DNA from 2 places in the Lacticaseibacillus sp. 30 genome. Region 2 is predicted to be linked to the other one. Evidence: riboswitches for the same ligand, from Rfam matches in the RefSeq annotation. Region 2 holds a riboswitch; the other holds the start of a gene.
What was found. A riboswitch is a leader RNA that binds a small molecule or an ion and turns the genes downstream of it on or off. The one in region 2 is predicted to bind thiamine pyrophosphate.
Positions count from the first base shown of each region.

Region 1: linked by a shared signal. The riboswitch ahead of thiT (energy-coupled thiamine transporter ThiT) and the one ahead of ACWPAB_RS04480 (ECF transporter S component) in region 2 are both predicted to bind thiamine pyrophosphate.

Region 1 covers NZ_JBSOQX010000014.1:9,501-15,016, reverse strand. Annotated here, with positions in the region: gene ptsP (phosphoenolpyruvate--protein phosphotransferase) at 1-611, shown strand, start outside; gene ACWPAB_RS09945 (sugar porter family MFS transporter) at 910-2,322, shown strand; TPP riboswitch at 2,404-2,501, shown strand; gene thiT (energy-coupled thiamine transporter ThiT) at 2,544-3,149, shown strand; gene purE (5-(carboxyamino)imidazole ribonucleotide mutase) at 3,435-3,920, shown strand; gene purK (5-(carboxyamino)imidazole ribonucleotide synthase) at 3,917-5,032, shown strand; gene purC (phosphoribosylaminoimidazolesuccinocarboxamide synthase) at 5,026-5,516, shown strand, end outside.
Region 2 covers NZ_JBSOQX010000004.1:181,296-186,811, reverse strand. Annotated here, with positions in the region: gene ACWPAB_RS04500 (peptide ABC transporter substrate-binding protein) at 1-1,262, shown strand, start outside; gene ACWPAB_RS04495 (GNAT family N-acetyltransferase) at 1,498-2,139, opposite strand; gene ACWPAB_RS04490 (hypothetical protein) at 2,409-2,657, shown strand; gene ACWPAB_RS04485 (hypothetical protein) at 2,991-3,197, opposite strand; TPP riboswitch at 3,221-3,310, shown strand; gene ACWPAB_RS04480 (ECF transporter S component) at 3,467-4,033, shown strand; gene ACWPAB_RS04475 (ABC transporter ATP-binding protein) at 4,040-5,383, shown strand; gene ACWPAB_RS04470 (energy-coupling factor transporter transmembrane component T) at 5,388-5,516, shown strand, end outside.

The DNA of each region.
Region 1 (5,516 bases), on a different contig from region 2:
GGACACAGTTGCGCGCCTTGTTGCGTGCATCTGCCTTTGGCAATCTGCGGATCATGTTCCCTATGATTGCTACCATTGCTGAATTCAAGCAAGCAAAGCAGATTTTCACTGAAGAAAAAGATAAGTTAGTCAAGGATGGCGTCAAAGTATCTGATGATATCCAACTTGGCATTATGATCGAAATTCCTGCAGCTGCAGTTTTGGCTGATCAGTTTGCTAAGTACGTTGACTTCTTCTCCATTGGTACAAATGACTTGATCCAGTACTCTATGGCCGCTGATCGTGGGAACGAGCATGTTTCCTACCTGTATCAGCCATACAACCCATCCATCCTTCGCCTAATCAAGCATGTGATTGATTCGGCACATAAGGAAGGCAAGTGGGCCGGTATGTGTGGCGAAGCTGCTGGTGATCCAATCATGGTACCACTGTTGCTTGGTATGGGTCTTGACGAATACTCAATGTCCGCAACTTCTGTCCTTAAAGTCCGTAGCTTGATGAAGAAGCTTTCGACAGCTGATATGGCTAAGATGGATGAAATTGCTTTGAACCAAAATATCACTAATGATGAAAACGCTGATCTGGTTAAGAAAACAACTGGTCAGAAATAAACTTTCATTATCAGAAAGAGGCTATTGACTGAATAAGTTGACGGCTTCTTTTTTTGACCAAAATTTGATTTTGATCGGGCTCGCTAGCATTGATTTTTCTGAAACCCGCTCGAAAATGGGACTTTAACTTTGCCATGCAAAAAGGTGATTGCGCGACTATTTGTCGGCATCTGAACAGTGACTGACTGCAGACTTTTCAGAAAAGTGTTAAGGTTATTATGTAAACTAAAAATTGAGTTACTGATTCATGGTATGGCACTGTGAGCGGTGGTTCATTTGGACTTGTAGGGGGAATTGCATGTATCAATCAAAAACACACAATCATCGATTTACCGGTCACCTTGCGAGTGCGAAGACACGGTTGCGGCTAGTAGCTTTGATTTCAACGATGGGTGGCCTGCTTTTTGGCTATGACACTGGGGTGATCAATGGCGCATTGCCTTTTATTTCTTCGGAACTGAAACTTGCCCCTGGATCACAGGGTTGGGTCACCAGTAGTTTGACGCTGGGTGCTGCTTTTGGTGCCATCTTAGTCGGTCGTTTAAGTGATCGCTATGGGCGCAGGCGGCTCATCACCATGTTAGCGGGCTTATTTTTTCTGGCAACGGTAGCCTCGTCACTTTCCCCGAGTGCTGGCTGGCTGATTGGCGCACGGCTGATCCTTGGATTAGCCGTTGGTGGCGTCTCTGTGCTGGTTCCGAGCTTTTTAGCAGAGATTGCCCCAACGAGTCATCGTGGACGGTTAGTCACACAAAATGAGCTGATGGTCGTGACTGGCCAGTTACTTGCTTTTGTTCTCAATGCCTTTTTAGGAACCACTTTTGGTAACGTTCCGGGTATCTGGCGCTGGATGATTGTATTGGCAGTCATTCCGGCAATTATCTTAGGTATCGGTACTTATTTTGTTCCGGAATCTCCTCGTTGGTTAATGATGAAAGGATGGCCGGCAGCAGCACGTTCAAGTTTGGAAGTGTTGCGATCTGCTGCTGAAGTGCCAGCAGAGATTGACCATTTGAAACAGAATCTTGCCGAAGATGCTAAACATAAGCAGGCGAGTGTTCGAGCATTGAAAACCAAATGGATTCGCCGACTGGTTCTGATTGGCATCGGCCTAGGCGTCATTCAGCAAATTGCTGGTATCAATGTCATGATGTATTATGGCACCTCAATTTTACAAATGACGGGTTTTGGGCGAGATAGCGCCTTGATCGCCAACATTGCCAATGGGGTTACTGCCGTTGCTGCAACGATTGTGACGTTGCAATTGTTGAAGCATGTTCCGCGGCGGCCAATGCTGATTGTGGGATTGATTGGCTCAACCGTGGCGATTACTGGTGTCACTTTCGCTAGTCGACTACCAGCGGGTTCGCCATTCCGGGCATTTGCAACAATCGGGATGATGATGCTGTTCTTGGCGTTCTTCCAAGGCGCTATCAGTCCAATGACTTGGCTGCTGATGTCTGAAATCTTCCCTGAACAGGTTCGGGGTATAGGGATGGGTGCTGCAACCTTCTGCTTGTGGTTAGCTAACTTTGGTGTTGGCGTTCTGTTCCCGATTGGTCTGGCCCAAATAGGCATGTTCTGGACATTCGTTTGCTTCATCGGGACAAATTTGATTTCATTGCTTTTCGTTCTGATTTTTGTGCCGGAAACGGCTGGACGCTCCCTCGAAACTTTGCACCGAGAGGAGAAAGCCCGCTTAAATCATTAATGACAAGCCATTTGTTCAAGACCAAAAAGTTGCGCTTTACAAAAAGTTTGATACCATAAAGGTGTATCAACAATTCGATGAACCTTCACAAAGGGGAGCCATTGGCTGAGAACGGGGAAACCCGGACCCTTCGAACCTGTTCGTTAATGCGAGCGTAGGGATTTGTGAATGGTCGGAAGCGACCTTCTTTGTGAACGGGGACTCACTAGGAGGCTTTTTTTATGCAACAGCACAAGCAACTTGTTGTCATTTTGGAAACTGCGATCATTGCAGCTTTTGCGATGGCATTGACTTATATTCCACATACCACGGGTGTTTCGGCAATTGAACTGAATTATGGTCTGATTCCAATTGCTGTTTTGGCTATGCGGCGTGGGTTAGTTCCTGCAGCATGGGCAGGCTTTGTCTGGGGGATTTTGGATCTGATTTTGCGTGGTATTGGCGGTGGCAGTGTCTTGAATCCTTTACAAGGTATTCTTGAATATCCGATTGCGTTTACCTTGGTCGGTTTAATGGGGTTGACGTTTGCATCTTTCCAAAAGGCAGTGCGCGGTAGTGAAAAAGTGAAGGCGAGCGGCTATGCCTTTGCTGGTATTATTATCGGCACATTTGCTAAATACTTTATCCATTTCATCGCTGGCGTTGTTTTCTGGGGTGCGTATGCGCCTAAAGGAACGAATGTCTGGGTATACTCGTTGATCGTCAATGGCGGATCAGCGTTATTCAGCACCGTCTTAACAATTGTTGTTGTTGGTGTATTGCTCACCGTTGCCCCGCAACTCTTTGTTGCTAAGGACGGCAAATCATTTTCAACGAAGGCTGCCTAAGTTTAAGACTTCAACAACGCATATCTGATGAACGCACATCGCTCTGTGATGTGCGTTTTTTTGTGCGCGAGTAGCAGCCTTTGGCGATGGCGACTGCAATAAGTTGTCAAAAGGAATATTAGCAACACAGATGTGATTTCAGACATTGAAAAGCTGACTGGTTAAGATTTTAAAAGAGAAACACGAACGATTATTAATATAACATTGAGAATTGTTCTCATTTTTATTGAATCTGTCGGGCTGACGTGCTATTCTCAAAACATCTTAAAGAAAGCGGGGAACGAGATGCAAAAAGTAGCAGTGGTCATGGGGTCAACCTCTGATTGGCCGACCATGCAGCAAGTGACGGCTCAGTTAACGTCATTGGCTATTCCTTATGAGAAGCGGGTTATTTCGGCTCATCGGATGCCAGACGAGCTGGCGGATTTTGGTAAACAGGCAGTGGCACTGGGGTTTGGTGCAATTATCGCCGGTGCAGGCGGCGCTGCTCATTTACCTGGAATGCTCGCCGCTAATACATTGCTGCCAGTTATCGGGGTTCCCATCAAAACACGAACATTAAATGGGGTTGATAGTCTACTGTCAATCGTGCAAATGCCTGGCGGGGTCCCGGTTGGCACGATGGCCATCGGTGATGCCGGAGCTGTCAATGCGGCGTTGTTCGCTGCCGCTATTTTAGCGCTGAACGATTCAGAACTGGCTGACCGACTGCAAGCTTTTCGCGATGCTCAAACTAAGCGTGCCAAAGAAAGCGAGGCCGCGCTTCAATGATTGATGTAGTGACGTCCCCAGCAACAATTGGCATCATTGGCGGCGGTCAGTTGGGACGCATGCTGACACAAAGCGCCAAGTCGATGGGTTATCGCGTCGGTATTTTAGAGCCGACACCCAATTCGCCAGCCGGTCAGGTAGCAGATTTCCAAATCACTGCCCCATACAATGATCAAGCCGCCTTAAAGCAACTGGCAGATGCGTCGGATGTGCTCACATATGAGTTTGAGAATGTTGACTTAGCCGCGTTGGAAACCGTTCGCAGCGAGACGCGGATTCCTCAAGGTACCGCCATTTTGGCGATAACCCGCGATCGGATCAAAGAAAAGACTTTTTTAAAGACACATGGGGTACCGGTGACGCCTTTTGCCGCTGTCAACCGTGCCGCTGAGTTGGCACAAGCAGTCGCGACCATCGGCTTACCAAGCATCCTGAAGACGACCACTGGCGGTTATGATGGCCATGGTCAGCAAGATATCAATACACCAGATGATTTTCCCGCCGCCCGCGAACTTTTGACGCATGGTCCTTGCATTCTCGAAAAACGGCAGCAATTTGATCGTGAAGTCTCCGTTATGATGACACGTGATGGCCGCGATCAAGTGCGTGTTTTTCCGATCGTTGAGAATCGCCATCAGCACCATGTTTTGCATCTCACGCTTGCGCCTGCACCGAACATCTCGCCGGTGTTAGCCAAAAAGATTGATGATCTCGCGACTAAAATTGCGCTTGGCCTGGATCTTCGTGGTGTGTTGGGCGTTGAGCTCTTTATCGAAGGGGACAATGTGGTGGCCAATGAGTTGGCTCCGCGTCCGCACAATTCCGGACACTACTCGATTGAGGCATGCAACTTTTCACAATTCGATGCACATATTTTGAGTATTTGTGGCTTACCGATACCGCCGATTACATTGAAGCAGCCAGCGGTTATGCGCAACCTGCTCGGCGACGATTTAACCATTGCCAAACAGAAATGGCCTCAGCATCCTGAATGGCACATGCATGATTATGGTAAAGCCGAAATTCGCCCCGGTCGCAAAATGGGTCATCTTACGGTAACTGATGATCGTAATGTGTTGGACATACTTAAACAAATGGAGGCAGCATGGTGAACAAAACAACATTATTGTATACCGGCAAGGCAAAGCAGGTTTATGCAACCGATGATCCTGATGTGTTGTGGATGGCATACACCAATCAAGCCACAGCATTAAATGGCGAGAAAAAAGCCCAGATTGCCCACAAAGGCGAATTAAATCGGGCCATTTCGACGTTACTGTTTAAGGAATTAACAGCTGTCGGTATACCAACGCATTATCTTGATTCGCCGGACAGCACGACGATGATCGTCAAAAAAGCCGCGATGTTGCCGCTTGAAGTAGTTGTGCGTAATTATGCATCCGGTCATTTTGTCACCAAGTTCAATGTTAAGCCGATGATGAAGCTCGACCCGCCAATCCACGAATACTATTACAAGTCTGATGAACTTGGCGACCCGTTCATGAATGAAGCCCAAATTTTCGCTTTGCACGAAGCTACGCCTGAACAGCTCAAGCAAGTGCGCGCTTTAACTGATCGCATCAATACTTATTTGAT
Region 2 (5,516 bases):
TGGATCCTAAAACGAAGGCAACAGATGCCTTTTACTTCGTGCCAGTTAAGAATGCCAGTGCTATTATTAAAGGCACTAAACCTGCAAGTGATTTAGGGATTAAGGCGACAGATAGCAAACATCTGACGATCACACTGGAGAATCCAACGGCTTACTTCAAGAAAATGTTAGCTTTCCCATTATATTATCCGCAAAACCAAAAAACTGTTGAGAAATATGGCAAATCATACGGGACAACATCATCTGCGCAGGTTTATAGTGGTCCATTTAAATTAACAAAATGGAACGGCGCCAGTGATAGCTGGACATTGGTTAAGAATCCAGAATATTGGGACAAAAAGAATGTTAAGTTGAGCAAAGTCAACGAGACAGTGATCAAGGATGTTCAAACAGGTATGAACCTTTATCAGACCAACAAACTTGATTCAATTGTTCTCACTGGTGAGCAGGCCGCGGCACATCTTAATGATAAGGATGCGATTAAGCGTCTGTCATCCAATATGACACGAGTTGACTTGAATCAAAAACAGGTACCGGCTTTTAAAAATCTCAAAATTCGGCAAGCCTTTTCAATGGTCGTTGATCGCAATGCGGTCACTAAGAACGTCTTAAAGGACGGTTCCAAACCAGCGTTGGGCTTCGTGCCAATTGGGTTACAGACCAACCAAAAAACAGGTGCTGATTTTGCCCAGACAACGCAGGTCAAGAGTGCTGTTGCTTATAACAAGGCAAAGGCCAAGAAGCTATTTGCAGAAGGTATGAAAGAATCTGGTCAGAGTAAGCTTAACCTGACGCTGTTGGCAGACGATGCTGACGTTTCTAAGCAAGTTGCTGAATACTTACAAGGGGCTTTCGAAAGTTTGCCGCATGTCAAAGTTACGATTAAGAGCATTCCTAAGGCGCAACGGTTACAAGCCATGATGTCTGGTAATTACGATATGGTTGTGACTGGTTGGCAATCAATCTTCGCCGATGCCTACAACTTCCTTGATGTTTGGATCAGCAATTCTGGCTACAACACTTCTGGTTATAAAAATACCAAACTTGATCAATTACTTAGCGAAACTGAGACTAAGTACGGCAATGAACCGCAGAAACGTTGGACAATGCTGCAAGATGCTGAAAAGATCTTGATGAACGATCAAGGCACGTTGCCACTGTATCAGGCGAATAACCTGCAACTGCTGCGGCCAACGGTCAAGGGCGTATCGTTTAATCCAAACGGCACCCCGTATGACTTCAAGACGGCGTATATCAAGTAGTGAGGAGCATTAAATTTCAATCAAAATAGCGCATCATGCCGCTGGGGCTTTCCCCAGTAAGCATGACGCGCTATTTTTTTGAGTGCAAGCCAGCCTAGTTAGAAACCGGAGAGTAAGCGGTTTTGGGTGTGTTGACCAATGCGACTACGGTCCTGACACGCAGGTTTCTCGGCTGGGGAACTCGTTATGGTAGACGGCGATGCATGTTCACTTCAAAATCTATTCATGGCTGGCATCACGACTTTAACACAGAGTGACTCAAAATATAGAAGGCTTCCTGACTAGCTTGGTAATCTTTCGTTTTCGCCGGAAAGGTGGCATCAAATTGTTCAGCCGCTTCTTTGTCATAACTCATCGCCGGACTCTCGTGATAAGTCCACTTTCTGCCATCCAATACATTTGGCTCGAGCTCTTTCACAAGCATCGCGGTGGGCTGGGTGTTATCTGCAGCCCAAACGTTGAACTTTTGACAACTTTTAAACCCGCGCTCGACATAGTTGTCTGGATCGCCAAAAATCACGATGGTGTCGTAACCAAGTTCAGTCGCGCGTTTCATAGACGTTTCCATCAATTGCTTACCAAAACTCTGCCGCTGGAAGGCTGGATCTATGGCGACCGGACCAAACGTCAGAATCATTTTCTCATTACCATTTTCATCAACTAACTTGGCCTTCGTGTACATAATATTGCCAATCACTTGTGCATTGCGTTCAAGCACAAGATCCAGTTCAGGAACGAAATCGGCATGATTTCGAATGATATGCGCTAAATAATGTTCATCAGCGCCGGGGACATAAAGATTCCAGAAAGCATTGCGATGAATAGTTTCAACTTGGCGATAATCTGACGGTTGTTCGGGGCGGATTGTGGTTTTCATGGGGATGGCCTCCTTAAAAGGGCATGATGATTAATAATAGCTTTGATCATTACTTCTAGAAAATAATAGATAAAAATATGTGGAACAAAAAGAATGATATATGCGCCATTTTACCTAGAGATGAAGTGCTTGTAAATTTCGAACAAGCTTTTTTAAAAAGCAGTATAGCTGTCACGAAGGCATCACGGAATCGGTTATTCTGATAGACTGATTGCAACACAGAAAAGGATAATGAGCGGTGGTATCGGATCAGAGAGGTGGTGGTGCGTATGGGGAAACCTATCAGCCACACGTTGAAGAAAAAGGTACACAAGCTTGTCTGTGGTCGCTGCATTAACGACGATCACGGCCTGTGTGGTTTCGTGCGTGATACTGGTGGCTGCCTTAACAAGGCTAGTCAAAGCCAGTACCAGACTGCTACTAGCAGTGGCCGAATTCCGCAGGGCGCTCGGGCAACTCCGAGAAAAATAGGCAAACTAAAAGCCGCGCATCCTTCAGGGGAATCTCGCGGCTTTTAGTTGCTTGTTCCAACAGCCATCGTTCATTAGATGGTTCTGTGAGGGCATTTCTGCCCGGCCGTCGCGGTTGCACGCGGCGGCTTTTTCTCTGACCTCAGTATAGCATGACTTGTGAGCTTTTTTCTAGTGGATAAATCATTTTAAGCACGGCGAACACCAATACGTTGATATCAAATTCAGTATCAGGCTTCTGCGCCAGTGAGCGCATTTTAGCAGTGGCCGAATGCCAACAGGCGCTCGACAAAGTTCGAGAAAAATAGGCAAACTAAAAGCCGCATTCCTTCAGCTGGGATACCGCGGCTTTTAGTTGCCTATTCTAGCAGCCATCGTTCATTAGATGGTTCTGTGAGGGCATTTCTGCCCGGCCGTCGCGCGGGAACGCGGCGGCTTTTTCTGTTTCAAGAATAGCATAACTTGTGAGTCTTTTTCTAGTGGAGAAATCATTTTAAGCACGGCGAACGCCAACACGTTGATATCAAATTCAGTATCAGGTTTCTGCGTCAGTTGACACTTGCCTGCTAGCGGTTCCAAATAAAACATGATATACTCCCTTTACAATCGAATAGAAACATTTGGGGTGCTGTAAAGCTGAGATGATACCCATGGAACCTGATGCAGTTAGGACTGCCGCAGGGAAATGTCGAAGAAGTGAATCGTTCTGTAACGATGCTTGTTTGTGTTTTCATGGGCCCCACCAAATTTTGGTGATGGGTCCTTTTTTGAACATGAATAGGTGTTGGCGTGATTGGTAATGATTCGCGTTTTTAGCCCCCGTCTGTCTTTATTTGAGGAAAACGGGGGTTATTTTGATGGATAAATGGTCTTTGCGCGATGTGGTTTTGCTGGCGTTTTTAGCCTTCCTCTTCGGCGGTGTTTTCATGGGTGCCGATGCGATTTATGCCGTTGTAGCAGCTGCTTTGACACCGCTGGGTTATGCACCGTTTGCCAATGAATTGTTGTTTGGCATGTGGGTGATGGCGGCGCCGATGACGACGATGCTGTTGCGAAAAAAAGGCAGTTCAATTTTAGGCGAATGTTTCGCTGCTTTAGCGGAGATGCTTTACGGGTCGTACTTTGGGCCAGCAGTCTTGCTTTCTGGATTTGTTCAAGGTTTGGGCAGCGAGGCCGGCTTTATGGTGACACGTTATCGGCGTTATGACGTCGTGAGTCTTTTGTACGCAGCGATTGGGACCACGGTGTTCAGTTTTACCTACGAGTATTTCAAACTTGGATACGGCGCTTACAGTCTTGGCATGATTTTGGCGCTTGTGGTGGTTCGCTTGTTGTCAGTGATCTTTTTCGGCGTTGTGCTGGTCCAACTCGTTCTGAAACTTTATGAACAGGCGGCTGGTGCCAAGCACTTGGCTAGCAGGTAGCGGCAAATGAGTATTGTGTTAAAAGCGATACGGTTTCATCGCGAGACGGATTTGTTTACGGACTTGAATTTTGAATTTCCAACAGGAGCACTAACCGTTTTAACCGGTGATAGCGGCAGCGGGAAGTCGACTTTGCTCAGTTTGATCGCGGGATTTGCAGCGATGCCATACGAAGGCACGATTTTGCTGGATGGTCATGATGATCGGAACGCCGCGATGCAAGTCAAAGCACAGCATGTTGGCATGATGTTTCAAAACCCTGACCAACAGTTTACGATGCGAACCTTGAGCGGTGAGTTGTCTTTTGCCTTGGAAAATCTAAATTTGCCGGTTGCCGAAATTCAGCGGCGCTTTGCCCAGGCGGTTGCCCTTGGGGAGACTCAGGCATTGCTGAATCGTGACTTGAGTACCTTATCAGGTGGCGAAAAGCAGCGCGCGGCGTTAACGGTTTTGCTGGCGATGGATGCACCGATTTTGCTACTGGACGAGCCGTTTGCCAGCATTGATCCGGCAAGTCGCCATGTGCTAATTGGAAAATTAGGGACGTTACGTGATCATGGCAAAACAATTGTGATCGCAGAGCATGATCTGACAGATTATGCCGATGTGGCAGATCAACTGGTTGACTTGAAAAATGGCGAGCTAAGTCGGCTACCACTCGCAACGCTGACCACGCTACCGACGCATTTTAACCTCACGCAACCACGGCAGGCGACCAATAAAATCTTCCATCTGGAAAACGTTGTCTGCCAGCAAAATCACCATATCTTGCTTCAAGCACCGAGTTGGGATTTTAACGATGGCATCACCACCTTGACTGGGGCCAATGGGAGTGGCAAGTCCACCTTATTGCGATCAATGGTGCAGCTGCATCCCTATCAAGGCCGTATGTTCCTTGGTCAACAACGCTTACGTCGCCGGAAACGACTTTATCAAACCATGACGCTGGCCGTGCAAGACGCGGCAAAACAATTTGTGACGTTGACACTGGCAGATGAGCTAGCGTTTGGGCCGGCGTTACCGGCCACGGTGCGGGAAAAACAGCAAGCCGCATTAGCTTATCTTGGACTAGCAGAAAAGCAGACCACTAGTCTTTACCAGTTGAGTGAAGGCCAGAAAAAGATGGTTCAGTTGATGACGATGCTGAGCTTAGATTTGTCATTTTTACTACTAGATGAACCATTTAGCGGCTTGGATGATCGCGCCTGTCAGTACTTTGCCGCGTGGATTAAGGCTAAGTCGGCCACGCAAGCGTTTTTGATTGTGACGCACCGATTGGCACCGTTAGCTGGTATCAGCCAGCAACAGGTTTTGCTAGCCAATCAGCGGTTGCAGGTTGTGCAGGGGTGACGTGATGGCACAGAAGAAGACAGATGCACTCAACTTGAGCCTCTTGATTCTAGCCTTAACACTAGAGATTTCGTTTAGTCACGCGGTGAAGCTGAATGTCGCGTTGATCGTGTTAGCACTGGGATTTCTTGGG